Regions from separate parts of the Paenibacillus septentrionalis genome, predicted to be linked through region 2. Evidence: a T-box and tRNA genes for the amino acid it is inferred to sense, from the RefSeq annotation. Region 2 holds a T-box; the other holds one or more tRNA genes.
What was found. A T-box is a leader RNA that pairs with one kind of tRNA and senses whether it is charged. The one in region 2 lies ahead of leuS (leucine--tRNA ligase), so its partner is inferred to be a tRNA-Leu.
Positions count from the first base shown of each region.

Region 1: it encodes a tRNA-Leu, which carries the amino acid that the T-box ahead of leuS (leucine--tRNA ligase) is inferred to sense. The anticodon was not compared.

Region 1 is NZ_JBHSTE010000001.1:347,804-363,226, forward strand. It holds gene ACFP56_RS01650 (MetQ/NlpA family ABC transporter substrate-binding protein) at 1-747, opposite strand, end outside; gene ACFP56_RS01655 (methionine ABC transporter permease) at 805-1,464, opposite strand; gene ACFP56_RS01660 (methionine ABC transporter ATP-binding protein) at 1,464-2,480, opposite strand; gene ACFP56_RS01665 (DUF1292 domain-containing protein) at 2,851-3,162, opposite strand; gene ACFP56_RS01670 (stalk domain-containing protein) at 3,237-3,812, opposite strand; gene ACFP56_RS01675 (MBL fold metallo-hydrolase) at 4,104-4,820, shown strand; gene ACFP56_RS01680 (DUF3892 domain-containing protein) at 4,833-5,057, shown strand; gene ACFP56_RS01685 (nicotinate phosphoribosyltransferase) at 5,110-6,552, opposite strand; gene ACFP56_RS01690 (cysteine hydrolase family protein) at 6,556-7,107, opposite strand; gene ACFP56_RS01695 (S-layer homology domain-containing protein) at 7,218-8,144, opposite strand; tRNA gene ACFP56_RS01700 (tRNA-Val) at 8,331-8,405, shown strand; gene ACFP56_RS01705 (HAD family hydrolase) at 9,003-9,623, shown strand; gene ACFP56_RS01710 (hypothetical protein) at 9,949-10,242, shown strand; gene ACFP56_RS01715 (hypothetical protein) at 10,544-10,825, opposite strand; gene ACFP56_RS01720 (hypothetical protein) at 10,783-11,004, opposite strand; tRNA gene ACFP56_RS01725 (tRNA-Leu) at 11,376-11,464, opposite strand; tRNA gene ACFP56_RS01730 (tRNA-Leu) at 11,508-11,596, opposite strand; tRNA gene ACFP56_RS01735 (tRNA-Ile) at 11,602-11,678, opposite strand; tRNA gene ACFP56_RS01740 (tRNA-Met) at 11,719-11,795, opposite strand; gene ACFP56_RS01745 (hypothetical protein) at 11,932-12,102, opposite strand; gene ACFP56_RS01750 (ABC transporter ATP-binding protein) at 12,207-13,187, opposite strand; gene ACFP56_RS01755 (ABC transporter permease) at 13,191-15,423, opposite strand, start outside.
Region 2 is NZ_JBHSTE010000002.1:550,147-565,569, reverse strand. It holds gene ACFP56_RS07665 (hypothetical protein) at 1-73, opposite strand, end outside; gene ACFP56_RS07660 (quinone-dependent dihydroorotate dehydrogenase) at 253-1,350, shown strand; gene ACFP56_RS07655 (GTP pyrophosphokinase) at 1,369-2,178, shown strand; gene ACFP56_RS07650 (PCYCGC motif-containing (lipo)protein) at 2,252-2,770, opposite strand; gene ACFP56_RS07645 (thioredoxin family protein) at 2,783-3,298, opposite strand; gene ACFP56_RS07640 (RsmB/NOP family class I SAM-dependent RNA methyltransferase) at 3,420-4,970, shown strand; gene ACFP56_RS07635 (pseudouridine synthase) at 4,971-5,726, shown strand; gene ACFP56_RS07630 (hypothetical protein) at 5,826-6,095, shown strand; gene ACFP56_RS07625 (sensor domain-containing diguanylate cyclase) at 6,298-8,181, shown strand; gene ACFP56_RS07620 (DEAD/DEAH box helicase) at 8,347-9,783, opposite strand; gene ACFP56_RS07615 (hypothetical protein) at 9,916-10,227, shown strand; gene ACFP56_RS07610 (hypothetical protein) at 10,265-10,702, shown strand; T-box leader at 10,760-10,984, shown strand; gene leuS (leucine--tRNA ligase) at 11,037-13,478, shown strand; gene comER (late competence protein ComER) at 13,528-14,367, opposite strand; gene ACFP56_RS07595 (ComEA family DNA-binding protein) at 14,471-15,037, shown strand; gene ACFP56_RS07590 (homocysteine synthase) at 15,104-15,423, shown strand, end outside.

The DNA of each region.
Region 1 (15,423 bases), on a different contig from region 2:
TACAATATTCGTATATGGCGACTCTTTATCTTCGATAAACAATGCGTCTGTTGTAGGGTTTAGTCCGCCTTCAAGCGCAAAGTTCGTATTAATTAATGCAAAATCAACCTCATCCAATTGACGTGGAAGCATTGCTGCATCTACTTCGATAATATTCAAGTTTTTCACATTCTCAACAATGTCCTTCTTTGTTGCCTGAATCCCTGCATCTTCGCTTAAAGTGATGAAGCCCTGCTTTTCAAGCAATAGCAGTGCGCGTCCGCCATTAGTTGGATCGTTTGGAATCGCTACCTTCGCACCATCTTCGATTTCTTCGGCAGATGTGTACTTTTTGGAATAAGCACCGAACGGCTCGACGTGGATGCCCGCTACAGATACCAGATCAAAATTGTTTTTTTCGTTCTGATCATCAAGGTAAGGCTGATGCTGGAAATAGTTCGCATCAAGCTGTTTTTCATACACTTGAACGTTTGGCTGGACATAATCTGTAAATTCTTTCACTTGCAGTTCAATTCCTTGCTCTTCCAATGACGGAGCAACAAATTTCAGAATGTCGGCATGTGGTACGGTCGCACCAACAACCAGTTTAATTGGTTCAGCAGGCGGCTCCGTTGGCGTCTCATTTGCTGCGCCAGTATTTGTTGTACCTTGATTCGATGTGTTGCCTGTACCATTGTTGCCTTCACCACAAGCAGCAAGCACTAGTACCATCACCAGAGTAAGTAAAGATAATGACCATTTTTTCATAACAGTTTACCCTCCATTGTTTTTATAAATAAGGAAAATCTATCTATGTTAATGTCCTTATTTCCTAGAAAAATAAATTACAAGGCGGTCGCCCAGCATTTGTAGGATCTGCACTAGCACAACCATTAATACGACTGCAATTAACATAATTTCGGATTCATAACGGTAGTACCCATATCGAATCGCCAGATCCCCTAATCCGCCACCACCTACCATACCAGACATCGCAGTATAGGAAATTAACGTAATGGCTGTAATCGTCATACCAGCAATAAGTCCTGGGAACGATTCTGGCAACAATACCTTGCGAATGACCTGAAGTGTTGAAGCTCCCATCGAATATGCCGCCTCAATAACGCCTCGGTCGACTTCTCTCAAAGCTGTTTCAACCAAACGAGCAAAAAATGGTGCAGCTGCAATTACTAGTGGAGGAATCGTTCCCTCTACTCCCGTTGATACTCCCATAATGGCGCGCGTCACCGGAATAAGAGCTACAATCAAAATAATAAACGGAACAGATCGAATGATATTGACAATAAAAGATAAGATCCTATAAACAAATTGCAAGACGATAGAATTCGTTCGTGAACATACATATAATAAAATGCCAAGAGGCAACCCGATTAGAAATGTAAACAGTGTAGAGAAGCCCATCATCAACAGCGTATCTAGCGTAGCTTGTCTCATTTCAGACCAGTCGATACTAGAGAAATCCATTAATCGATCACCTCCACATCTAACTCTCGTTGTTTCAGCATCTCGATCGTGCGCTGCACGGCATCATCGCTTCCTTCAAGTGATACGGTCAGCTTTCCGTACGGCACGTCCTTAATCGTTGAGATTTCACCTTGCAATATCGCAAAATTGACGTTCGTTTCTTTGACCACTTGCGAAAGTGCAGATTCATATGTTTTAGCGCCAAGATACGTAATTTTAATCAAGCGATTCCAGGCTTGGCCTGACAGCGCTTCTGCAAGCTTTACTCCTTCACTGCCAATTGAATTGCGATTGATGAATTCCTTCGTAACGAAATGCTTTGGTTTTAGGAATACTTCTGATACGGGCCCTTCCTCGACAATACCGCCTTCATGGATAACAGCCACTCGATCACAAATCGTTTGTATAACATGCATTTCATGAGTAATCAGCATAATAGTCAAATTAAACCGCCGATTAATATCAAGCAGCAAGCTTAAGATTGAATCTGTCGTTTGAGGGTCCAATGCCGAGGTTGCCTCATCACATAGAAGTACATCAGGGTCGCTGGCCAAGGCCCGAGCAATTCCGACCCGCTGCTTTTGACCACCTGACAGCTGGGCAGGATATTTGCTGCGGTGAGCCTCCAAGCCTACTAAGCTTAACAGCTCATCAACCTTTTGTTTACTTTCGGCTCTCGATGCTCCTCTTAGCATTAGCGGAAAAGCTATATTATCATAAACAGTAGATGACGATAATAAATTAAAATGCTGAAAAATCATGCCGATTTTGCCACGCTGCTGCTGCAATTCTTTTTTTCCTAATCGAGTCAGCTCAACGCCTCCAACCCATACTTCCCCTTCTGTTGGACGCTCAAGAAGATTAATACAGCGAATTAATGTACTTTTTCCCGCACCCGAATGGCCGATAACGCCATAAATTTCTCCTTTTTTTACATCAAGACTCAGCTTGGAAAGCGCAGTCGTCGTTTTGTTTTTTTTCCCGTATATTTTAGTAATTTCTTTAAGCTGTATCAATTGAGTTACCTCCTACTTGCTTGAGGTTATATATTCGTGTTTATCAGACCTTTCTACTGCGAAGGTTGTTGATGATAGTATTCCTGTTCAGTTGCCTTTATATGCTAAACAAGAAGCCTGTGATTACCAACGCGCAACGTGCAATGTGCACACCAATAGATTGGCAGCTCTACCCGAACTAACCATGATAAAACCGTAGAGAACTATATCCGATTATTCCGCTGTGTTTTATCGTGATAATAATATACAATAAATTTCAGCGTTTGTCTCTAACAATTTCTTAATTTTGCAAAAAATTCTTTTTTTAGACACACAGAACACGTTAAAAAACGGCTATGCATGGATATGCACAGCCGCTTTCACTTCTTGCTTATTCACCGTTTTCAGTACGAGCAATTTCTTCATAGATCGCTTGAACACGATCCCATTCTTGGTCGTCCTCAATGCCGACCAGGAATGTTTCTTCATCCTCTTCCTCGACTCGGAAAATAACACCGTCACGTTCTGGATCTTGACGGTCAAGCAAAACAGCATACACATTATCTTCTGACTCAAACGTGTAGACCATTACCATCTCTCGCTCTTCGCCTTCATCATTTGCTATAATAAACACATGCTCTTCATGCTCATGATCGTGATCATGTCCGCATCCGCAGTCTGGTCCGTGTTGATGTTCACTCACAGTCGTTACCTCTTTTCAATTTGTATATTCACCATTCTCATCCTATCAGAATGTGATGGTACGGTCAAACTGAATTAGGTCGATGTAATAATTTTTTCAGAAGTAACGACCCAATCTTCACTAAATTCTGTTTGCATGTAACAGCGCAGCGTATATTTGCCAGAAGAACTAAACCGATAGCTTGTCTCATCCGTAACAAACCAATAGTTGTCTCTGTTTTTATCTACGGGGATTCTTTGAATTTGTGTTTCTTTGCCGCTTGGGTCAACAATCGTGAATCGAACAGCGTTTAATTTAAATTGAACATCATCAACTTGCGCAAACACTTTAATCTTTCCATTGAAGCCTTTGGATACTTCGCCAAACGTTGTCTCTGAACCACCGCTGCTGTTATAGACAAACATATGTACATTCGGGCTGTAGATCATCGCAGTTTTGCTGCTAGCATTCCACTCGATAATGGCATTAAGCGATTCACCTATTCGACGAAGCGGTAAATACGTCGAGTTATCGATAAGCGCACCAACCTCGCCCAAACTCACATCGTTGACAAGAACTTTAATCTTCTGACTGGATGCATTAGCGAATACAATGGTTGAGCCCCATACCATGATGACACAAATGAACAGCATTATTTTTTTACCTTTCATTGTCTGAATAACCTCCAGTATATGAGCTTTCCTATACAAGGTTAGACTGGCAATCTGTAAAAAAGTTGCGTAGAATGAAAGAAAATTAATGATAAAATATTTTTCATCTTTAGAAATCAACAGCTGTATGTTTGTGAAAATCTGTTGACTAATTGAAAATTCGAAGTACTTTCTATAAAATGCAACTAATACGATTTTCCAATTTTGTGATCCATATTACTGACAGTACATAAAAAGATGCCCTATATTTAAATGAATGTCGTGGGAGGAGGCTTCTGATTGAACATTACAATGCTTGGTACAGGGAACGCCTTTGCTAAAAACTTTTTTAATAATAATGCTCTAATCGAAACCAAACATCTGAGGCTTTTGATCGATTGTGGAATCACTCTGCCTCATGCCTTATATCAATCAGGGAGAAATTTTTCTGACTTGGACGGTGTGTTAATTAGTCATATTCATGCCGATCACATTGGAGGGCTTGAGGAACTTGCTTTTCAGATGATGTACACGTATTCTCGCAAGCCTACGCTGTACATAGCAGAATCCTTGATCAAGCCATTATGGAACCATTCCTTGCGCGGTGGAATGGCCCAGGGGGAACTGAATCAGATAGAAGATTTCTTTCACGTTGTCCCCCTTCAACCGAATGTCGATATTGAACTCGCACCTGATCTCAAGGTGAAGCTGTTAAAAACCGAGCATATTAAAAACAAAGATAGCTACTCATTTATTTTTAATGATGCGTTCTTTTATTCCGCAGATATGGTGTTCAGTCCAAATCTGCTCATAGAGCTTCACCAATCTGGAATCCAAACGATTTATCATGATTGCCAGCTAGAGCCGCCTGGACAAGTGCACGCAACACTTGAGGAGCTGCTAACCCTTCCGGTTGAGCTTCAACGAAAAATTAAACTCATGCATTATGGCGATACAATTGGGAACTATATCGGTAAGACGGGTGCTATGGAAATTGTCGAGCAAGGCAAACCGTCTATTATCGAATAAGGAGCTGATCCTATGCAGCAAGAGGTTGTCGCTGTAAGACGAAATAGTGAGGGTGATATTGTAGAATTCAAGCTATCCTCCGGAACAGTGGTAGATTATTTGCAGGCACAGGAAATGGTTAAAAACGGAGAAATCAAAAACTTGCAGCTTTTTAAAGGCCGCGACCATGAACAGCATATTCGGTCGATTCCGGACGATACACCTTCAAATAATCTAGATCAATTGCCAACCTTTTAATGAAAAGAAGGTAGGATGTCAGGCTTGCCGCCTGCTTCATCCTACCTTCTTTTTATTTGGCGTGCTGATTAATCAGCTCTTTTCTCATATTCCACACTTTATCACTTAACACAACATCGTATTTCTCAGGATTCAGCTTGCGGAGTGTCTCCGGCCAAAATAAATCGAGCTGGCTTACATGATAAGCGGCTATTTCTGTTACAGTTGGAAGCTCATATACACGCTGTCCCGCAGCAAATATAGGTGTCAACAGCGGCTGTACGCGATAATTTTCCACCTTGCGCCGAATAAACGGATGAGAAGGATCATAAAGCATCAGCGGCTCTTTGCTGCCCTCCAGCACCTCATCATGCATCACGATATAATCGGCTTCCGCCTTGCCTGTCTCGTTGTTGATAATGCGATATACATTTTTCTTCCCTGGCGTCGTTATTTTCTCGGGATTGCCGGAAATTTTGATGACCGGTTCATAGCCTCCGTCCTGCTCCTTCGCAACAAGCTTGTATACGCCACCTAACGCTGGATTGTCTGAAGCGGTAATCAGCTTCGTGCCGATACCCCAACTGTCGATTTTCGCTCCTTGCGCTTTCAACTCCACGATAATATTTTCATCCAAATCGTTGGAGGCAACAATGTTCACATCCTGCAGGCCTGCCTGATCGAGCATGACGCGCGCCTTCTTGGACAGATAAGCCAAGTCACCGCTATCCAAACGAATTGCCTTCAAGCTTTTGCCTTTTGCTGCAAGCTTTTTACCTGTCTCAATCGCATGAGGCACACCGTCACGCAGCGTGTCATAGGTGTCAACAAGCAGCGTTACATTATCTGGCAGTGCCTCTGCATAACGATCGAACGCCTCTTGCTCACTTTCATGAATTTGCACCCATGCGTGTGCATGCGTACCTTTGGCGTCCAGGCCAAACAGCATCGCAGCTCGTAAATTGCTCGTCGCATGGAATCCTACGATACAAGCCGCTCTTGCTCCCCAAATCGCCGCATCAGCCTCCTGTGCCCTTCTTGAGCCAAACTCAAGCAATATATCATTCGGGGCAACTTGCTTAATGCGTGCAGCCTTCGTCGCAATCAAGGTTTGGAAATTAAGAAAGTTCAAAATAGCCGTCTCAATAATTTGTGCTTCAAAAATAGAAGCCTCTACTCGCAATATAGGCTCATTTGGAAACACCAAAGTCCCTTCTACTGCTGCATACAGATCACCGTGGAATCTAAATTGTCTCAATTCCTCAAGAAAGGCCAGGTCGTACTGCTCTTCCTGCCTCGCGAGAAACTCAATTTCCTCATCAGTAAATCGTAAATTTTCAATATAGCGAACGATCCGCTCCAAGCCTGCTGCAACAGCAAAGCCGTTGCCAAATGGCAGCTTGCGAAAATAAACATCAAACACAGCTTTTTGATGATGAGTGTGGTGCTTCCAATGCGCATACATCATATTAATTTGATATTTATCCGTGTGCAGCATTAAATGCTGTTCTGTCATAACCTACACCTGCTCTCCTTCTCGCAAAACCTTCGCACCCAGCGAATTTTTGAAATGTCCCAGCGCCCATTCATGACCTGCAGCGTTAAAGCTTGCCGTTGCATCCTCATAAACCGTGATGGCGAAGCCTTTATTATATGCATCAACGGCTGTATGAAGCACGCAAATATCGGTGCAAACCCCTACGAGATGCAGCTCATGAATCCCTCTTGCCCGTAAGCGCTGCTCCAGATCAGTTCCGCAAAATGCGCTGTATCGCGTTTTGTCCATCCAATAAATGCTGCTGGCATTCGTATCATAAACGTGCTGCAGCTTACCATATAAATGTCTCCCTGAAGTGCCCTTAATATTATGAGGAGGAAAAAGTTTTGTTTCCGGATGATACGAATCGTTTTCCTCGTGAAGATCTACAGCCATCACCACATATTGGCCTTCCTTCACAAATTGCTCCGTTAAAGCACTTATCCGCTCCTCAATGGCAATCGCTGGATCACCGCAAGGAAGCTTCCCTGTAACAAAATCAATCGTATAATCAATGACAATCAAAGCCTTCACAGTTCTCACCTCAAAATTGGTAATGGTTATATTATGAAGTTTTTTCGTAAGAAGTCAATAAACAGAAAAGAAAGATGGAAGGTATCTCCTCCATCTTTCTTTTCTGTTTATTATTCAGCTATAAGCTTAATCTTGTATTGAGATGAAATATACGTATCAGCTGTTACCGTTGAGATCACCTGTGGATACATCATATCCGGATTTGGATCTACTTGCGTCAGCTTGATAATCGCAACATCACCCTCAAAGCTGATTTCAGAAATATTCATGCCATAACCTGGATGCGGTACAGTTGCGCTAACCGTAACCTTGTTCACATCATCGTTGATTTTTTCAGTTTTGAATGTTAGCTCAGACAATGCCACTTGCTTGTCACCTTGTTCTTCTTCTTTATCACCAAATTGCTCTTCTACAAATTTCAAAGCATTGCTTACCCAAATCGCAGCGTCTTCACGGGTGATCGGCTTTGTTGGATTAAAGGACCCGTCCTTATTCAGCTCAGCGAATTTTAGCAATAGCAGCTTTTGGATTTCACCCTTGTATTCGTCTTTGCCTTTATCTTCATCAGTATACCCAACATACATTTTAATTAACGCATAGTCGCCTAAACGATCCACTTGCTTCATTAGTTGAGCAGCGAACTCTTCACGGCTAATTGGTGCGTTTGGATTAATGTCTTTATCAAAGATAAGACCATTGTGATATCCATCTACAAATGCTTGAGAATACCATGTATTATCCTTTACTTTAGTGTACACATCACTAGCCTTTGGCTCTTTTACAAATAGGATATGAGCTAGACTGAGTTCGAACGCCTCATCAAGCATGACTGCTGCTTGTGCGTAGCTTAATTTGTCTTGAGGATGATATGCACCTTTCCCTTTCGCATCACCCTTAATGACGCCTCTCTCCTTCAATTGAAGAATATGCTTTTCTCCCTTCAGTCCTTTAATATCACTAAAAGCTGAAGCAACAGGAGTCAAGGCCATCACCGTTGCAAGCGACAATACGATTGCTGCCATACGTTTCCCTTTCACATCAATTCCTCCTTTAATTTGGTTTCACACGATTAAACGAAGCAGCTCAAAAAATTGTTGCGCAACAATGAAATTTTAAGTCTATTGTCCTATTCATATCAGTTATTGCCTAACTGTTTTTGATATAAAATGCTTGATAATTGCTATACGCTGTGATAATATAGCTAATGTTGCTATACGTGCTATAGGACGGTAACTCAGCGGGAGAGTGCTACCTTGACAGGGTAGAAGTCGCGGGTTCGATCCCCGCCCGTCCTACCAGAATATAAACGTTCAACCCCTTGATATATCAAGGGGTTTTCTTGTTTTACAAGGTGAATTATCTCTTGGTTTTTTATCGTTATGATGTCCTAATATTTTTGGGGACGAAATTATTATTGATTCGATTGAACATAAGTACAAACTAAGCGTTTGTACTTATCATTTTCGTCTTCTATTCTTTTGCCAGGAACTATCAGTTATCTTAAAGTATTGCTAGATTCTATCAGTTTTCCACTCTCCTCCAACTATCGTCCACTCCTGTCATCCTGTTTATTGAGAATGAATCCAATACGTCCTCCACCCATATTATGATCCTAATTACTTTTACCGTAGAGAATCTTTTTTTCAAGCTAACGATTTCTACATAGCAAGATAAAAATATTATGTACAATTTCAGCGGCTTGAAACGTTTCTTACTTATTTTTTTGTAATCAATATCTAGTCTAATCCCATTCATTGTTTCGTCGTACTGTGCAGCATTCCAACTAACGCTTCATAACACTGTCCAGTATTAATTAAAAAATTTGAAAGCAATCAATCTTAAGTGATACTATAAAATTAGAAGTACACGGCAATTTATAGGAGGTTTGTGGAACAATGTATAAGACTATTATTTTCGATGTTGACGGAACACTTATTAATACAGAAGATGCGGTTTTGGGATCACTTCAAAAGCTTCTAAAAACAGATTACAACAAGGATGTTGCACGGTCAGAATTGTCATTTGTATTAGGGATTCCAGGTTCCGATTCTTTGCCTAAACTTGGTATAGATAATATTGATAAGGCTAATGAAAGATGGAATTTCTTTATGAAAGACTTCTATCATTCAATTCATGTTTACAATGAAATCAACATTCTTTTGGATACTTTAAAGAAAAAGGGTCTAGACCAAGGTATTGTCACATCAAAGACGAAACAAGAATTAAAAGATGATTTTGAACCATTTGGCCTAATGAGTTATCTTTCATATATAGTTTGTGCAGATGATACAAAGAAACATAAACCAAATCCTGAACCAATTATTAAGTTTTTAGAGATTTCAAAAGCTGAACCCTCATCTTCAATATACATAGGTGACACTATTTATGATTTTGAATGTGCCAGAGATGCTGGTGTTGATTTCGGATTAGCTTTATGGGGATGTAAAAATCATGAAAACATACCCGCAAAATACAAGTTTGAAAAGCCATTAGATATACTGAAATTTGTAGATTAGATACATTAGGAGATCAGTATTCATTTGGGTAAAATCATCAATTGATAGGGAACAGTTTGTCAACTCAATCTAACCGTCTTGAAAAAGGCGGTTTTTTCTATTTAGTAGTAGTCAAGAATGAAAAAAATTGCATTGTCACTAGTAATTCGCTCCTTCACAATATGAATCAAATACGTATTAACCTAAAACCGTTGTGTAGCGCTCTTCACAGTATCATTGCACCAACCATGTTAACCTTTCGTTTAAAGCTGTACTATAGGTTTCTACATTTGCAATTTTCACTCGTCCAATGGGTATACTAATGACCATGCTAAGGAGGGTGTCTATGACAAAAGAGGAAGGCTTTCTTAAGGAAGAACGAAGCGAGTATACGGATCTGGCTACCGTAGAGTCCCAGCGTAATGACTTAACGGCTGAGGAGTTTGCAGAGGGCCCCTACGGCTCGCCTATCAACGCAGAAACACTTGGCAAAAGCACACCATGGCGCAAGGATCAGCGGCCACCTAATCGATTCGATTATGAGAATCGGGCGCTGCATAAAGGAACTGAACGTGTATATCCAGATGACCAAGGGAAAGGCAATGCCGCACAGGATACGTTCAACGAGGATACTGAGTAGCCCCATTGTGATAAACTCCAAAAGATGCATCCCCCGAAAGTTGCGTTTGTTAAACGAGCTTCCGGGGGAAATACATACATTCCTTCCTTATATGTATTCATTATTATCGACTTTACATAGTTGTCTGTCAGATAAGAAGCTCGAGAAAAATAAATAGTTAAACGCAAAAAAGCGTCAGCACGCTTGCACTGACACTTGATTCACGTTGCTCGAGCTTATGACGCTGTTTGAGCTCAAACTGTTTAAACTGATTAACCTTTTACCTTAACACAATTAGAAGCGAAAAGCGCTAGTAAATCCATCAGCTTCGCTCTTTCAAATAAACAGCCTCGATCTCATTACCGTTAAACCACTCACCATCTACACGAAATCGACCAGCCTGTTGATCGATACATTCTACCGTGCCTACAACCTTGAGCTCTTCTGCTTCCTGGCTGTCACGCATCATAACGACTACCTCTATATGCTCCTGCAAGGAACGGATTAGCTCAGCAGGAAATCTGCCGCTACACGCTTGCAAGCAAGTTGTATTGGAGCTGGCTATGCCTGCTGCTGCTTCTGAGGCTTTGCATTCAATCGCCACTTCAACCCCTCCATATCCACAATTCTATCAAGCATGAATGTCCGAACGGCTTTAGCCGTGTCACAATAAGCTAATAGACGCTTCTCTCCAACAGCCAATACGCGTACATCCCTGATGGATACTTGTTGCTTGCTATCTACATATATAAGCTGCACCCATGTACCTACTACGTGCTGCATATAACCACCGCCTTTGAAATCATTATAACCGAACGTATGTTCTATTTCAAGTATGTAGCTTGATCGAACCGAAGAGTATACGAGCTACCTCTTGCCTAGAACCATTAAATAAAATCAAACTGGCTTTAAAACACAAAAAGAGCGATTCAACGCAAGCTGCCAAGCTAACGTCAACGCTCCTTGTTTAGCGAAGAGACTTGCTCCTCTGCTGATTCCATTATAGCATGAGTATATTCCTTATAACAGGATGGAACTTTTGGTAATGATGCAGCTGTGTTCTGCCACAGCAACGCTAAAAAATAAAAAAACCATTAAGCTTAGCTTAATGGACAAACATTCACTCTATATGTGCAATATACAAATCTATCAAATGGTGCCGAGGACCGGAATCGAACCGGTACGGTAGTCACCTACCGCAGGATTTTAAGTCCTGTGCGTCTGCCAGTTCCGCCACCCCGGCTTAATATGTATATTCAACAATGATTAGAGCTTTGTTTTCTTAGTGGTGCCGAGGACCGGAATCGAACCGGTACGGTAGTCACCTACCGCAGGATTTTAAGTCCTGTGCGTCTGCCAGTTCCGCCACCCCGGCAAAAATGGTGGGCCCTGAGGGACTCGAACCCCCGACAAATCGGTTATGAGCCGACTGCTCTAACCAACTGAGCTAAGGGCCCTCGTTCATATAATGAATGCAATCATTACCGACTAGAGAATTGGTTGCGGGGACAGGATTTGAACCTGTGACCTTCGGGTTATGAGCCCGACGAGCTGCCGAACTGCTCCACCCCGCGTCATTAAAAATAAGTCACTCGCAATGGCGACATAAATTAATATACTATAGATAAACATCTCACGTCAAGCATTTTTTACAACATTTTCTTCAAATTCTACATTCATTATAGAAATAGACCCTTAACTACAGCTATTTTATTGTCTCGCCGGCATAAATCTAACGCCGTAACGGCCTCGATTGGATTTGTAGATTTCAATTTCTTTTGGGCAGTCCATACCATACATCCAGTAATCATGCTCCATACGCTGCACGACACAGCTGGCTTGAAACTTTGATTCATATAAACGAATCCAATACACCCACATCCTGAATGCACCTCCATCATTTTTACCGATAGAGTACCCAATTTCCAAGCATTCATGCGATAAACATATAAGGGTCTGACCTTAAGGTCAGACCCTTGCAAGTGTTAGTGTCGTTCGACAGCTTCAGCAGCGTCTTGAGCGCTTGTATCAGCTTCAGCAGGCTGAGATTCATCTGCTTGCTCTTCCTTCTGCTTGGAAGCTGCAGGAGCCTCTGGTGATGTGATCGTTATTTTCTCCCCATCAAATTCCATCAGCACCTTATCCTTGATATTCATAGCCTTGAGGTACTCCTTAGGCACCTGCAATCTACCTACTCGGTCTACAACAACATAAGCAACGTGAGCATTTTGCTCTTTCTGATGCGCAGAAAATGAGACAAAGCCATCACGATTCGCTGCAAGATCAGGGTTATGCTTCACGAACTCCGTGCTCGTCAAGCCGTCACGAATCGCGACAACCCGATCTACCTGACTTGCCAGTTCCATATCATGCGTAACAATCACAATTGTAACGCCAATTTCCTTATTCAGCTTGCGGAAAATATTCATAATCATATCAGACGTTGCAGTATCTACCGAACCGGTCGGCTCATCGGCAAGCAACAGCTGAGGACGATTCGCCAGCGAAATAGCAATCGCTACCCGCTGCTGTTCGCCCCCGGAGAGCTGATGCAGCTTGTTATTGATGCGATGTCCAAGTCCTACCCACTCCAGCAGCTGCTTGGCATAGGCACGATCGAGCTTTCCCGATAGCATCATCGGCATCTCTACATTTTCCAAAGCCGTCAAATAAGGGAGCAAATTTCTCGCGTTATTTTGCCAGATGAAGCCAACAGTATCGCGTTTGTATTCCACGAGCTGCTCATCAGTCATTTTCAGCAAATCCCATTTGCCTACCCGAACCTGACCAGCAGAAGGTCGATCAAGCCCACCAAGCGTGTTAAGCAGCGTAGATTTACCACTACCACTATTCCCGATAATCGCCATGAGCTCGCCTTGCGTCACCGTTAGATTAAGACCTTGCAGTGCGACAACCTCAAGATCATCGGTTTTGTATATTTTCACGAGTCCTTCGCAATGTATCATCTGTTAACGCTCCTCTCCCATCTTCACTGCCTGATGCACTTTAAGCTTGCGAATGTGCATAAACAGCAATGCTGCTCCAATTAGCATCATCGTGATTACGACAGCAAGAAGCTGATTCGTATCACTGGATTCAAACACGACGCGGAAAGGCGGTACCATTTTCGATGCCGAATCCGCCGTTTGAAGAAACGGAAGGAACAGATAACTAATGAGCTTGCCAATTCCGAAGCCAAGCGCAATCGCCAAACCAGCTGTAAACAACTGCTCTAGCAGCAGCATGCTCGTCAGCTGACTTTTTGAAAGTCCCATTGCACGCAGCACACCAAACTGTACAACGCGGCCAGACAAGTTAAAGAACCAGTATAGCAAATACCCTGCAAGTGTAATCGCAACCGTCACGAGGAAGCCAAGACTTAATATCCCGAATACTCCACCGCGCGTTGGAAGCTTGGACTGGACGATAAGCTCATTGCGCACATCCTTTACGCTCGCAACATCCATATTGGCAGCCTGCAGCTTCTCAACAATTGGCGTAACCAACGCATCCGGGTCCAGCTTCAGCCATACCTCGTAAGGGATAAGCGGCAGTTGATCATAGATATAATCCAAATTCGCAATGATGAAAGGTTCGTCATCAGGGTACAGGCTCGGCCAGAACGGTACGATACCAACTACTGAAAACTCCACGGTTCCATCCGTAAAAGCAACCGAAACAAAATCTCCAACCTTCAGCTGATAACGATCCGCTATGTTTTGCGGCACAATCGCACCATGCTCATACTCACCCAAATACGCGAGATAATAGGCCGGATGCACCGGATACAGATCTTCACCGAACCAGGCAACGTCTGAGAAATCCTTGTTGTCGATTCCCATAATCGTACCTTTGCCAACAGTTTTACCTGAGACGATAATGTTATGTTGCGTTTGCAATACACGAGCAGCAGCCTCTACGCCCGGACTGGATCGGAACACCTCGAATGGAGGCTCACTGTAAAGGATTTTGGCAGGTGGCTGATTGCCACCACCGCCGCCTCCGCCACCACCACCACCGGGTCCGCCGCCGCCAGGCCCGCCACCTGAGCCACCGCCGCCATTGCCACCACCGCCATTGCCACCGCCGCCATTGCCACCGCCGCCAGAACCGCCACCACCACCAGGCTGCTGGCTCGGAGTGCGCTCTGGAACGCCGTCCCAAACGGTTTTAATCACAACATCAGTTCCGTATTGATATAGCGTCCGCTCAGTTGAGTTTAAGTCAATCGTTCTTGCTGCTGAAGCGTTATAAACACCTAGCCCAATAGTTAAAATAAGCAGCGTCATCAAAGGATAATAGCCTTTAGATGAGCGTGACAGCTGCGTCAGGGTCAAATAAAGCGATACAGGCAAAAACTTTTTGCCCAGCCAGTTAAACAAGGCCAATATCCATGGAAATATGCGAAGACATACAAGTCCGACTGCAAATATCGAGATGGCCGGAACAAAAAACAGAAACGGCTGTACTTGCATTTCATCAGCGCCAAGTCCTGTATTCATGGTGAGCAGTTGACGCTCATTGAACAAGTACCAGCCATATGCTGATACGAGAACAAGCACCACGTCCAGGAACCATTTTTGCCAGAACGGCTTTTTATCCGAACGCGCAAGATCCTGCTTATAGCTGACAATCGAAGCACGCGCGTATTGAATAGCAGGCACGATGGTTGCCAACATTGCAATAAATACCGCTACTAAACCTGCAATTATCGTTTCTGTCGAAAAGCCTATCGTAATCGACTTACGATTAACGAATGACAGGAAACCGTCAGCCGAGCCAATGCTCTTCGACATGAACCAGCCGAGCAGCGGCCCAATGATAAGCGCAACAAGTCCGAGCATGACGCTCTCAATGACGTACATCCATACGATCTGTCTAGTACCCGCTCCACGACTGCGCAGCACAGCAATATCGCTTCGCTGCTTATCCAGTGCCTGCTTGGCATTCATTGTAATAAAGTAGAAGACCATTGCCAGCATTGGTGCTGCGAGAGTAAACAACAGCGATTGAAGCTGATTGCTTTGCTGACGAAATTGATCGAGTGTACTAGCGAACGATTGGTCTACACGAGTATCCTTCAAGCGCTGATACAGCTCAATATCCAATCGACTTAAGGTCGTCGATAACGGATTAATTTGACTGCTTTGAATTTGTGAAAGATCAAAGTTATAATACCAAGCTGCATTTTGCAGCACAATC
Region 2 (15,423 bases):
AGATAGCTTTTTTATTAACTTCCTCTTGCTGCTTTTGTTTTATTGTTGCTGGTTTACGTTTCGGTGCGCCCATGCTACTCAACCTTTCTATTCGTAATAGTCTCTATAAGATGTATTGTAATGCAATTGAATTGGACTGGCAATATGAATGCGCTAACAATACAGAATTACCAGTTCCATTACTTTCTTTTTATGAGCAAAAACGATACACTAAAAGATAGAGAACATTTTATGGGAACGGAGTGGACAGTGTTGTTATACAAAAATATATTAAAGCCTTTTTTCTTCAAGATGGACCCGGAAAAAGCTCATCATCTCGTTATTGATGGACTTGCCACTGCTGGTAAAGTACCTGGGGCATGCTCGATCTTACATAGTCTGTACGGCGTGAAGCCTACCTCTGAGCTGAATGTCAATCTGCTCGGCATGCAGTTTATGCATCCAATTGGTCTTGCAGCGGGGCTAGATAAAAATGGAGTTGCAACGGATGGCTTTTCCAATATAGGCTTTGCTTTTGTGGAAGCGGGCACAGTAACCCCTAAACCACAGCCTGGTAATGAACAACCGCGTTTATTCCGGTTGCCTCCGGACGAGGCATTGATTAATCGAATGGGCTTTAATAATAATGGCGCCACCGAGATGGCTCAAGCATTAGAGCGCCGCAAGTTTCATACGATTCCTGTTGCCGTTAATATCGGAAAAAATAAAGCGACAGCCAATGAACTCGCTCATGAGGATTATCGGTCATGTATTCGTACCCTATACGATCATGGAGACTTTTTCGTAGTTAATATTAGCTCACCCAATACACAGGGATTGCGCGACTTGCAGCATGGCAATGAATTACATAATTTGCTCGTTCACGTTTGCGAAGAGATGGATATCCAGGCAGCGCAGCGAAACGCTAAAGTAAAGCCGATTTTTGTGAAAATCGCACCGGATATGACGGATGATCAACTTGCACATACGGTACAAACGATTCAAAACAGCAATATTAACGGGATTATTGCAACAAATACAACGCTGTCTCGCGAAGGCTTATCCCATGCTAATCAAGGCGAGGCGGGAGGATTAAGCGGTACGCCACTGCGTGAGCGCTCCACTGAAGTGATCCGCAAGGTATATCAATTAACGGAAGGCAAACTTCCAATTATTGGATCTGGTGGAATCTTTACAGCCCAAGATGCATACGATAAAATTCGGGCTGGTGCATCTTTGGTTGAGGTTTATACAGCATTAATCTATAAAGGACCAGAATTGCTTCGAGAGCTGACTGCAGGCTTGCAGGAATGCATGCGCAAGGATGGCTTTACGCATATTATGGAAGCAATTGGGGCAGATCATAAATAACGTACAGGAGGCGGCCGAATGGACGGAAGAGATTGGGGTCTATTTTTGCAGCCATACGAGCAGGCAGTAGAAGAGCTAAAAGTGAAATTTAAAACGATGCGAGCCGAACTGAAGAGCCGAGAGGACTATGCGCCGATTGAGTTTGTTACTGGACGTGTTAAACGGGTATCAAGCATTCTAGATAAAGCGAAACGGTTGAATGTTAGCGAAGATCGTCTTCATATCGGCATTGAGGATATTGCTGGAATACGTATTATGTGTCAGTTTGTTGATGATATATATCGAGTGGCATCACTTATTCGCAGTCGTCAGGATTTAAAGCTTGTATATGAGAAGGACTACATTACGAACTACAAAGAAAGCGGCTACCGCAGCTACCATATGATAATAGAATATCCCGTTCAAACGGCATTAGGGCATACGTTGATATTGGCAGAAATCCAAATTCGCACGCTGGCTATGAATTTTTGGGCGACGATTGAACATTCGCTCAATTATAAATATAAAAAGGATTTGCCGGAAGAGGTAAAGTATCGACTACAGAAGGCAGCAGAGGCGGCTAATTTGCTGGATAATGAGATGACAAGCATTCGCAAGGAAATTCTGGACGCACAAATGACCTTTGAAGAAAATTCTAATTGTGTGGCTGCGATTTTATCTGGCATTCAAAAGCTATATTCTTATCATGAAGTAAGACTTGCTGCTCAATATCAAGGAAAATTTAATATAGCGTTTGCTCAAGAGGATTACGATGCCCTTGAGCAGATATCTGTGGAGCTAACGGCTGATATCGCCCAAGCACGGAAAAACAAGGCTTATTTGGATTAACTGTAACGAGTAAGGCAGAAAAAAATCACCGAGTCTCGAAAACGAGCTCGGTGATTTTTGGTTTCAACGCGAGTTAATGCTTGAACTGCTGGTCGATTGCCGCCTTGATTTCTTCAAGGCTGTTACCCGAATCGGACATCTCGACGGCGAGCTGCAGCTCTTGCTTGCATATGCCGCACGTAGTACTATGATCGGTCCAGGTGACTGAGCCATCATCCAGCTGCTCGATTAGATAGCACCTGAGCAAAGAATCATGGGGCTCGTCAATGTCTGTCCCCTCCATGCATCCGCAATAGCATGGCAGCCCGCTTAAGTGATGGGCATGCTCAATTACTTCACCATAAAGCGATCTAGTCAGATCGGTATGATTATCGAGAAATTGAGGCAGCTCTTCAGCAGAAGCGGTTGTCTCCCACGTTTCAGAGCCAACCATATGAACATGGCTTTCCTTGTCGCTTAAGCTGCAAGCAGCCAGCAGCGTGATCAGCGCGAATCCTAGCAGAAACAGATACATTACGCCAGAAAGCTTGGATGAAGGCTTTTCAGAAAGCTGCTGCTGCTGATTCATATCGTCAACGTTCATTTCATTCATAATGCCACCATGTTATCCTTTGTATTTTTCAAAGAATGCTCGGAAATCCTCTAAGGTAGCGCCTTGTCCAGAACCTTCTGCTGACACTCCGCCAACGATACGTTCTTTTTCAACACCATCCTCGAAGTAAATGAGTGTAGGAGTAAACTCGACATTATACTTGGCTTGATATTCAGGGAATTCTAGCAGATTAAATTGATTCAGCTCAACTCCAAGCTCGTTGACGATTGGCATAATTTGAGGAGTTGTTTCCTTGCAATAAATGCAAGTGGATGAAAACATGTAAACGATGAAATCTTCTTTGTTCTCGACCTTTTCATCAAGCGCTGCTGGTAATATAATATTCTGGTAATTCTCATCATTCAGCTGAGCACGAGTAGCAGGGTTAAGCTCACTTGTTGGTTTGCCGTATAGAGGGTTGTCCTGTTGCAGGTTGCCAAGCGCAAATATGCCCACTAACAATACTACGACAACACCGATGTAAATAAAGACCATATTGCTTTTTTTCTTTTTTCTCTTGTTGTTCACTGACATATTACCTCCGTCTAAATTGGATTAGGAGTGATATAAGATTAGGGCTCTTACTTTTTTATATTATACACTAAATTTATAGTAGAGGAAATTTTTCTGCTAGTATTGGAGGACGCGAATGAAGCTAAATTTACCAAAATTGTTTGTTGACAAAATGAAGCTGCTTTTAGGAGAGGAATATGAGCGTTTTCTAGCATCCTATAATGAAGAACGTTTTTACGGACTGCGCATCAATGAATTAAAAATTAATGCTGCAACATGGCTGGAGCAAACCGATATGAAGCCTTATTTGCAGCAAATTCCGTGGTGTGCCAATGCGTTTTACTATACAGATGATGTTCGACCAGCCAAGCATCCGCATTATCACGCGGGCTTATATTATATACAAGAGCCAAGTGCGATGGTTCCTGTCGAACTGCTTGATGTGAAGCCTGGACATCGTGTACTTGATTTATGCGCTGCACCTGGCGGGAAGTCAACGCAAATTGCTTCTAAGCTGCAAGGCGAGGGCATTCTAATTACAAATGATATAGCTACGGAACGAACGAAGCCGTTAGCTAAAAATATTGAACTGGCTGGCGTTCGAAACGCAGTGGTGTTAAATGAGCACCCAGCCAATATTGCCCAAAAATTTGGAGAGTGGTTCGATCGGATTTTAATTGATGCTCCTTGCTCTGGGGAAGGGATGTTCCGCAAGAGTCCATCGATGGTCGAAGAATGGGAATCCTATTCTGTAGAACGCTGCTCCACGATGCAGCGTGAGATTTTGGATGAAGTAGCACAGATGCTCGCCCCGGGTGGGCGCATGGTCTATTCTACTTGTACATTTTCACCTGAGGAAAATGAGGAGCAAATCGCAAGATTTATTGCTCGTCATCCGGACTTCAGCGTGGTGCCGATAGAACCGCGGTGGGGCTGGGCAAGCGGTAATCCGCAGTGGGTATCTTCCGAAGCAGGAGCCGAGCTGAGTAAGGAACAGCTTTTATCCATAGCAAGAACGGTACGGTTATGGCCGCACCGAACGAAAGGCGAGGGGCATTTTGTTGCTGTTCTCATGCGTCAAGGGCAGCCATCGGATAGGCCGCAGTCTGTCGAGCCGACCCAGCTAAGCATTGATTGGTCAGGCATTACAATGCAAGACCATAAAACGTATGATAAAGTAAAGGGCAAGGCAAAGCCTAAGGGCAAGCCCGTGAAAGTAAAAGGTGCAAAGGTTGAGGAGCTCGATTGCGAGTCAATCTGGCAGCAGTTCCAGCTGGAGAACGTGCAGCTTACAGGCAACGGGCAGCTTCGTGCAGTGATGTTTGGCAGCAGAGTTTACTTGCAGCCAGAGGAGCTCCCTAGTTTGGAGGGCTTAAAAGTGATTCGAGCAGGATGGCTAATTGGAGAGATGAAGCGCAATAAATTTGCACCATTTCACCCTTTAGCGATGGCATTAAGGCCACGTGAGGCGGCACGAGTTCTTTCATTGTCGGCAGACGATGAACAGCTGCTTCGTTATTTAAGAGGAGAGACAATTTTTGTTGAAGAACAGCAGCTGCAATTCAATGCTTCCGTGAAGAAAAATGGCTACGTGCTTATATGTGTGGATCAGTTTCCGGTTGGATTTGGAAAATATTTGGATGGTATGATTAAAAATGAGCTTCCTGCGGGTTGGAGGATGATGTAAGTGAGTGAAAGGCTTCGTTTGGATAAACTGCTGGCGCATGCAGGGTTTGGCACACGTAGTGAAATAAAAAAAGCAGTAAAGGCCGGAAGAGTGTATGTCAATGATCAGAAGGCCAAGGACAGCGGCCATATCGTTGATCCGGATGCGGATACCGTCACATTTGACGGGGAGCTTGTAAGCTATCGTTCTGTCGTATATCTGATGATGAACAAGCCTCAAGGGGTGATTTCCGCCACGGAGGATGGACGCGAGCGAACAGTTATCGACCTGCTACAGCCGGAGGACAAGCTGTTGAAGCCGTTCCCGGTTGGACGTCTTGACAAAGACACTACGGGGCTGCTCTTGCTTACGAATGATGGGCAGTTGGCCCACGAGCTGTTATCTCCGAAAAAGCATGTCGATAAAACCTATGAGGCATACGTACTTGGTCATGTGACGGAGGAGGATCAGCGTGCATTCGAGCAAGGCGTTGCGCTTGATGATGGTTATATAACGAAGACAGCGAAACTGATCATCGACTCGTATGAAGATAGCAGTGACGGTCCGTGCAGTTGGATCAGATTAACGATTACCGAGGGAAAATTCCACCAGGTTAAGCGAATGTTCCAGAGCGTAGGCAAGCAAGTATTGCGACTGAATCGACTTTCAATGGGACCGCTTGAACTTGATCAATCGCTTGAACGAGGACAGTATCGCGAGCTGACAGAAGAAGAGGTTGAACAGCTTAAGCAGCATCGTTCCACTGGAAAAAGCTAGCCCCGATTCTAGTAAAACAGGCATAAATAAAAGGACTCCCGCATTAAATAGAAAAGGTTCGCTAAATAGTGAATACTTTAAGATGCGCGGAGGACTCATATGGCTAAAAATAATCGTGGTAAAGCATTGTACAAGCAGCCTTCAAGAGCTCGCGGCACTTGTCCTGTATGCCTCGCGACTCGCACGAAGCTGCTTGAAACCGTCAAAAAATCTGATGGGACGCAGCTGCAGGTGTGCAAGCGCTGCAGTCATGCTGCGACGACAAGGATCGATGCGGCGGTTGCGAACAGCTCAACAATCGCATTTCGCAGAAAGCATAAGAAGGCATTTCATCAGCTGCAGACAAGTCTGCTGCAATATAGGACATAACGTGCCTAATGATATATGACCAATCGAAGTGACCAACCTCGATCGGTCATTTTTTTTACATATCAATCCATTGGAATCTGCAAATTTCGACATAATTTCGACAATATACGATAAAAAGTCTTATTGTTCGATTTTTCCATCGTTTCTTTATTTATGAATATGGTAGACTGTATTATACATCTAAAAAATGAGGTGAACGCTCATGTTCAAAAAAGCAACGTTGCCTCGATTGTGGTATATCATCATTTGCATACTTTTTATTATGATCATCTCTCAATTTATCCATATGAAAATGCAAACGATTTACGCCGAAGAGCAAGATTCACATCTGCCAGCAGTGATTGATCTGCGCGATGAAAATGAACATGAATTTTACACGGCCTTGGACGGCGAGTGGTTTTTCTTCGAAAAGAAATTAATCCCGCCTGCTGAGGCCTATCATTATATTTTGCGTGACTTTTTGGAAACAGAGCTGCTTCCTTCTTCATTTAAGGAACAGACAGGAGATAACGATACATTCGGTACATATGTGACAAGAGTAATTATTCCTGATGAGTATGTAGGACGTACCCTTGCAGTTTATATCCCATTTCAATATAGTGCATATAAGTTGTATGCAGATCAAATTGAAATAGCTAGCAATGGTACAGTAGGCATGAATTCAGTAGAGCATCGGTCAGAGATGGCGCCTAAAATGGGAATCTTTGTACCGGATTCAAATGAGGTTTTATTTACGCTTCAAGTGTCTAGCTTTGGTCAATTACGAGGCGGTTTTGAAAATTCGATCTATATCGGAGACCCCGTAATAGTTTCGCAGAAATTCAATTTTAATATTATATGGATGCTGTTCGTTATCGGCTGTATTTTTATTATAGGTACGTTCATGCTTTTGTTTGCTTGGTTTAGAAAAAATGAGAAAACCTTTCTTATTTTTGGTTTGTTCTGCATTAGCTTTGCGATTCGTGCAATCTTTGCGGAGCCCTTTTACTACACGCTTGTACTTTACCAAATTAATTATAGCTGGGGAACACGATTGCAATACTTATTTTCAGAGGCAAGTGTACTTTTGCTCATCCTATTAATAACTGAATGGTATGAGAAGCTGTTTGTAAAGAAGTTTTCCAAAAGACTGCTGCGATTTATCGTTGGAGGAATCGGAAGTTTGTTGGCTATTACGTTGTTTACAGAGCCGATTATATTCCAGCGAGTGTATCAATTCGTCTTGATTTTGTCGTTATTTGTCGCAATTCCTGTTGTATTAGAGGCTCGCAATGGCATTAAAGGACTAGAGAAGAAGGATATCCCTAATATCATTGGGTTAATACTGGTGAGCCTCAGCCTGCTTAATGATTATATGTTTGTGCAGGGCTGGATCTTTACTACAACGTTGTCGCTGCTTACAGTGGGTGTCTACGTAGTCCTGCAAATTTTTATTATGAGCAAGAGCTTTGCGGATAAGGTTCAGGAGACGGAGCAACTGAATCATTCGCTGCGAACCCTTAACGTGACACTTGATGAACAGGTGAGTGCGAGAACGAAGGAGCTTAAGCTTGCGAATGAAAAGCTTGCCCACCAAGCAGCGATTGATAGTTTGACTGGGCTGTATAATCGTCATCGCTTTAATACGTACATTCGTCAGGCTTTTCAAGAAGCACTCGATCATCAAGCCGCATTATCGATTATTATGCTGGATTTGGATGAATTCAAAAAATACAATGATTATTACGGTCATATACAAGGGGATCAGCTTTTGAAAGCAGTCATCGAGATTACAAGCCAGCAGCTGCCATTCAATAGTCTGTATGCTCGTTACGGTGGAGAAGAGTTTATCGTTGTGCTTCCTTATATGAAGCTCGATGAGGCATTGGCAACTGCGGAAAGAATGCGACAAGCGGTTGAGGACGCGCAGCTGTCACATATGAATAGAAGCTGTGGCATAACGACGATAAGTCTAGGAGTAGCAACACTGGATCAGCATACCCGATATCGCAATGAGGTTGAACTGGTGGGGGAAGCTGATCGGCAATTATATCGTTCGAAGCGTGAAGGAAGAAATAAAGCATATGCAGCAGTAGACACGAAATGAAATCCAGTACTAAAAAACCGAACTAGGATACGAAATGCGCTTGTAACAACAATTCGTGACAGTTCGGTTTTTTATTAGTTTGTATAAATGTAAGCGATGCAGCTGATCTAGCTTATGGTTTGGCTGCGGTAATAAACAAAATGGTACTACGCCAGCCTCTTTCTATTATCGGCGGCCTCTGCCGCCAGAGCGTCCGCCACGTCCAGTCTGGTTTTTGGTTTTGCTTCTATCTTTCGAGCGCGATGAACTCGATGATTTTTTTCCAGAGCTGGAGCCTTTAGGAAGCTTGCCTTGTGCTATTTCCAAATCTGATTTAGTGATTTCCCAAGGATTATCCTTTTTTTGCGTAGGCTTTGCTTTTACACCTGCTGAGTTAGCAGCGGATCCAGCTTGTCCCGGCTTGCGGTTTCTATCCTCATTACGCGGCTGCCTAGGCTTTTTTGCAGCGGGACGTGCATAGTCATCGCCTTTGCCAGGCATAGCATCGTTTTGATCGGGCTTGCGGCGCACAATTTTTTGCTTGATACCGCGTTCGATCGCTTCCAGCTTCCCCATATCCCGTGCTGTAGCGAATGTGACTGCGTAGCCAGTATGCCCTGCACGGCCAGTACGACCAATACGGTGAATGTAGCTTTCCGCATCAAGTGGAATGTCATAGTTGTAGACATGCGATACACCTTCGACATCGAGACCACGTGCAGCAACATCTGTTGCAACGAGAATTTGCAGCTTCATATCACGGAATCGTTTCATCACCTGCTCGCGTTTCGCTTGAGTTAAATCCCCATGCAGCTCATCTGCGTTAAAGCCTTCCTCCTGCAGCGCCTCCGTTAGCTTGGAGGCACGAAGCTTTGTGCGACAGAAGATAACAGCCAAAAACGGATTGTGCGTTCGTAACAGCTGGATAAGAGCAGCCTGCTTGCCGCGATCCGTTGTTTCAACAACACGCTGCTTAATGTTGTCCAGCGTCACTTGTTGAGATTGGATCTCAATAAACTGAGGCTTGTTCATATACTGAACTGCAAGCTGACGAATGGCATCGGGCATCGTTGCTGAGAAAAGCATCGTTTGCTTAGCCTTTGGCGTTTGCATAATAACGGATTCCACATCAGGAAGGAAACCCATGTGCAGCATTTGATCGGCCTCATCCAATACAAAATGCGTAATCTTGCCGATGTTGATGCTTTCACGGCGCAAATGATCGAGCAGTCGACCTGGGGTAGCGACTACTATTTGCGGTGCATTTTGCAGCTTTTTGACCTGTGCAGTAACGTCCTGACCGCCATAGCAGGCCAGTACGGTTGCATTCACTGCTGATGCCAGCTTTTTTAGCTCGCTCGTAATCTGAATAGCAAGCTCACGCGTAGGAGTCAAGATTAATGCTTGCACCTGATCCTTATGTGGTCGAACCTGCATAAGGATAGGCAGTATGAATGCGAGTGTTTTTCCTGTTCCTGTTTGTGCTTTTGCTATAAGATCTGTTCCTTTTAGCAGTGCGGGAATTGCTTCTTTTTGAATAGGAGTTGGCTCAGTTATACCGTTAAGCTGAAGCTGCTTGACCAGCTGCTCGCCGACTCCCAACTGGTTAAATGTGTTTGTCATTGCTTATGTCCTCATTTCTATTAATCTGTTCTAGTATACCAGTTGTAACCAATGAGTGCATCATTTGCTTTGTTATGGTATGCTAAAGTATCTATGTTTTTTTGCTTGGCTGACAGAACGGAGGTGTTTTGTATCGCATTCGGTATCACGCGTGCTGAATTAGAAGCTTGGAAAGCTGCCATTAACCAAGGACAGATCGCTTTTTTAACTCATTATTGGCGAGATGCGCGCTTCCCAAACAGCCATACCGTTACGAAGGTTGGCTGTCGTGATGTCCAGAAGCTCGCCGCTTGGTGCAGGGCGCATCAATTGAATCCAGATTATATTCATTATAGAGATCAATACCCGCATTTTGATTTACTCGGTCCTTATCAGTATGAAATATTGCAGCAGCTTGGTCTTCAGGATCATATCATACGTTTCGGTTTACATAAGCGTAGATGACACAGTAATGAAATGATGAAGAAAGTGTGGTGCAACCATGTTATACCGAGTATGGGAAGTAGCTTTAGTCGCGGTGCTTTCATGCATATGCGGCATTAACTATACCATCTATAAATGGTTCGATTATAAATCTTTAGGAATTAGCAGAGGGGCATTGCTAACCAGCCTGCGGGTATGGGGGATGGTGCTGCTTATAATCGGAATTCTACTTCTTATATCGTTGGCGGTTCGCAAATTTACGAATGTTAAAATCATTGATAAACAGGTAGAGCTTGCAGTTGTGGTCGTATTTGTTTTGCAGCTGCCGATCGTCAGCCTGTGGTTTATGGCACTGTTGATGCAGGGAGCAGATGCGGTTATTGGCGCAGTTATACATATGGTGCTGCTGCTTCTTTCGATGTATTACTACCTGTCCAGTCATCGACCGCCCAAACGTCATAAGGATATCATTGACGAGTCAATTGAGATGCCTTAGCTGTATTGACTTGACACTGCTTAGCAGGATTTATATAATCAATTATAATTGTCAAACTGAAATGCAATGAAGAGGAGTAGTACGATCGAGCTTAAGCTTCAGAGAGCCGACGGCTGGTGAAAGTCGGTGCTTGGACGAACGGAACTCGCCTTGGAGCAGTGTATGAAACGAAAATGTGAAATACACCGTATGTCTGCGATAAAGACATGAAAGTGAGCAGCTGTAGAGCATATAGCTGTTAACTAGGGTGGTACCACGTGAGCGAATCCTCTCGTCCCTAGCGTTAATCCGCGGGGAGAGAGGTTTTTTTGTGTATCAAAAAGGAGGAGTAAGTATGAGTCAAGAGCAATCCAGACATGGCTACAGTCCGCTATCGATCGAACCAAAATGGCAAACGTATTGGGAAGAAAACAAAACGTTCAAAACAGGCGAGGATAAAAACAAGCCGAAATTTTATGCGCTAGATATGTTTCCGTATCCATCTGGAGCAGGTCTTCACGTTGGTCATCCAGAGGGCTACACAGCAACAGATATCGTATCACGCTACAAGCGTATGCAGGGCTACAACGTGCTGCATCCGATGGGGTGGGATGCGTTCGGTCTTCCAGCTGAACAGCATGCGTTGAATACGGGACAGCACCCTAGAGACATTACATTTGTCAACATCGACAATTTCCGTCGTCAAATCAAGTCGCTAGGATTTTCATACGATTGGGATCGCGAAATCAGTACGACAGATCCAGAGTATTACAAATGGACGCAATGGATCTTCATTCAACTGTACAACAAAGGCTTGGCCTATGTAGATGAAGTTCCGGTTAACTGGTGTCCGGCGCTTGGAACGGTTCTTGCGAATGAAGAGGTTATTGACGGCTTGAGTGAGCGCGGAGGGCACCCTGTTATTCGGAAGCCGATGCGTCAATGGGTGTTGAAAATTACAGAATACGCTGAGCGTCTTCTTGAGGATCTTGAGGAACTGGATTGGTCCGAAAGCATCAAGGACATGCAGCGCAACTGGATCGGCAAATCAACTGGAGCAGAGGTTACATTCCAAATTGATGGACATAGTGATTCGCTTGTCGTATTTACGACACGCCCTGACACATTGTTTGGTGCAACATACTGCGTGCTTGCGCCAGAGCACAGCTTGGTAGAGCAGATCACAACGGCTGCGCAAAAAGCGGAAGTAGAGGCTTATCAGGAGGCGGCATCACGCAAAAGCGATCTCGAGCGTACAGATCTTGCGAAAGAAAAGACTGGCGTATTTACGGGCGCTTATGCCATTAATCCAGTGAACGGTGCCAAGCTGCCAATTTGGATTGCAGATTATGTATTGGCGGGTTATGGTACAGGTGCGATCATGGCGGTACCTGGACATGATTCTCGTGACTACGAGTTTGCGAAGCAATTCAGCCTGCCGATAATCGAGGTAGTATCCGGCGGGAATTTGGAAGAGGAAGCGTATGCTGGGGATGGTCCACACGTCAACTCTGACTTTTTGAACGGCCTGAACAATGAAGAAGCGATTTCCACAATGGTGAAGCATCTTGAGGAAACAGGCAAAGGGAAGGCTAAAGTAACGTATCGCTTGCGTGATTGGCTGTTCTCGCGTCAACGCTATTGGGGAGAGCCGATTCCAATCCTGCATTTGGAAGATGGTACGATGAAGACAGTACCTGAGGATCAGTTACCGTTGTTGCTTCCGGATGTAGATGCGATTCAACCATCGGGCACAGGGGAATCACCGCTTGCCAACGTTGAGGATTGGGTTAATACAATTGATCCTGAAACAGGCATGAAGGCACGTCGCGAAACGAATACGATGCCGCAATGGGCTGGAAGCTGCTGGTATTACCTTCGTTACATCGATCCTAAAAATGACAAGGAAATTTGCTCTCCTGAAAAGCAGGCAGAGTGGTTGCCGGTTGATCTATACATCGGTGGTGCGGAGCATGCTGTACTTCATCTGCTGTACGCACGCTTCTGGCATAAAGTGCTGTATGATATCGGCGTTGTTCATACGAAGGAGCCATTCCAAAAGCTTGTAAACCAAGGCATGATTCTTGGAACGAACAACGAAAAAATGTCCAAATCTCGCGGCAACGTTATTAACCCGGATGATATCGTAAATGAGTTCGGAGCGGATACGCTTCGCTTGTATGAAATGTTTATGGGGCCGCTGGAGGCAACGAAGCCTTGGAATACGAATGGGGTTGAAGGAGCATATCGCTTCCTTGGACGTATTTGGCGCTTGTATGTAACAGAAAGCGGTGAACTGAACCCTCGTATTGCCGACACAGAGCAAGCAAGCGAAGCATTTATGCGCACATGGCATCGCTCTGTGAAGAAAATTACAGATGATCTTGAGAATTTGCGCTTCAATACCGCGATTAGCCAAATGATGATCTTTGTAAACGAGGCTTACAAGGCTGATGTATTGCCACGTAAGGCGATGGAAGATTTCGCGAAAATGATTGCGCCAATTGTTCCGCATATTGCTGAAGAGCTGTGGGAGGTGCTTGGACACTCCGGTACGATTACGTATGAGGCATGGCCAACATTTGAAGAGGCTTGGACAGTAGACCAAGAGGTTGAAATTGTTGTTCAGGTTAACGGTAAAATCGTTGAGCGTTTATCCATCCCTGCAGATTTGAATGAAGCTGAGATGGAAGCAAAAGCGAAGCAACAACCTAAAGTTGCTGAGCTAATCGAAGGCAAAACGATTAGAAAAGTTATTGCTGTAAAAGGCAAGCTTGTAAATATTGTAGCTAACTAATTGAGGTAAGACCAAAAAGGAAGAGGTGGCGAACATAGCTGAAGCACAGCTATTGCTCGCTAACCTCTTCTTTGTCAAATTGGGCACTTACTTGCTCAACATCCTCGTAATACTTGGCATGTGTTGTCCGGATCAGGTTATTAAAGATGCCCGTTGTGTCGGTTTTCAGCATAGCTAGTGCTCTAGCTGTAATGCCGCCAGGTACGGCCACTCTTTTTTGCACATCCTCAGTTGTCATTCCACCTTCTGTCAGCAGTAAGCCGGTGCCTAGCAGCATATTGCTTGCAATTACCATCGCACCTTCCCTAGAAATACCAGTTTCCTCGACAGCGGCATCAACGAACTGCTGCAGCAAAAATGAAAAGAAGGCAGGGCCACAGCTCGATATATCTGACACTACACGTGTAAAGTCTTCTTCAATACGAATTGGCTCACTAATATAGGCAAGCAGCTTTTCAAGCTTGGTTTGGCTTTCTTGATCAATGCGGCTGCCGTAAATGCATAGCGTAGCTCCGCTCCACATTTTGTTCGTTATGCTAGGAATCATTTTTGCGATATGACAGTTAAGCTCCCGCTCCAAATGGGACAGCAGCACAGGACTTGTTATGGATACGATAAGCTGATTGGGTCTAAGCAGAGGCTTAATTTCTGATATGACCTTTGCGAATTCATGCGGCTTGATGCATAAGAAGATTATGTCCGAGTTAAGCGCAATATCTGTATTATGCTCCAGCGCATGAAGACCAGGAAATTTGTATGCTAATGCTTCCGCCTTGGCATAGGTTCGATTGCTTACATAGATTTGGTGCGGCTCAATCGCTTCAGCAATTATAAAAGCTTCAATTAATAGGCTCCCCATACTTCCTGCTCCGATAAATCCAATATTCATCACGTTCCCTCCTATTAGTGAAAGTGCGAAAGCTCTATTCATATCCTATCGTATTCGTTAACGCTTGTATCTTATGTCAAAGTTATGAAAGGAATGAGAGACGATGTTATCGATTAAAAGCGATTCTGATCGATTACGCTTAATTTTATTAGGCATTTTATGTACTGGTTTTATTTGTGTCGTCATTGCACTCTGCATGCAGATGGGCAAAGCAGCCAAAACTGAAGAAATTCCGATAGAGCAGCTGCTGCAGCAATATTGGCAGGAGCAGCTGGCGGCACAGCCTGCTAATGAGGCTGCGCATGAACAACTGCCGAAGGAGATGCCAGCCCTTACACAAGTAGAATCAAATGCGGATGCCGCTCAGGGTCAGGCAGCAGAGGATCAGGCAGCTAAAGATGACGATGCTCAAGAAGGGCAAGCGGATCAAGGGGGAACGCCTACGCCGGCAAGCGAAGCAGCAGAGCAGGATGGAAAGATCGATATTAATCGAGCCACCGCAGAGCAGCTTCAACAGCTGAAAGGGATAGGTCCATCGAAGGCGAGTGCGATTGTAGAGGATCGTGAACGCAAAGGCAGCTTCAAATCAATAGGGGATATTAAACGGGTAAAAGGGATCGGTGAAAAACTTTTTGCTGGTATTCAAGATAGTATTGTAGCCAACCCTTAATTCAGTCATAATGGAAATGAGTGATGGTTAATTGAATATATTACCACTTTAGGAGGAATGTTTTTTATGTCAGAGGAAAAAAAGCTCTCTCTTGAAACACTAGCGATTCACGGAGGTCAAACCATTGACCCTACAACAATGTCGCGTGCTGTTCCCATTTATCAAACAACATCCTATGGCTTCCGCGATACGGATCATGCAGCTAACTTATTTGGATTAGCTGAATTTGGTAATATTTATACTCGTATTATGAACCCAACGTCAGACGTATTTGAAAACAGAGTAGCTCAACTCGAAGGCGGTGCCGCAGCTTTGGCAGTCGCTTCTGGACAAGCTGCGATTACGTATGCCATTTTGAATATTGCGGAATCTGGAGATGAGATCGT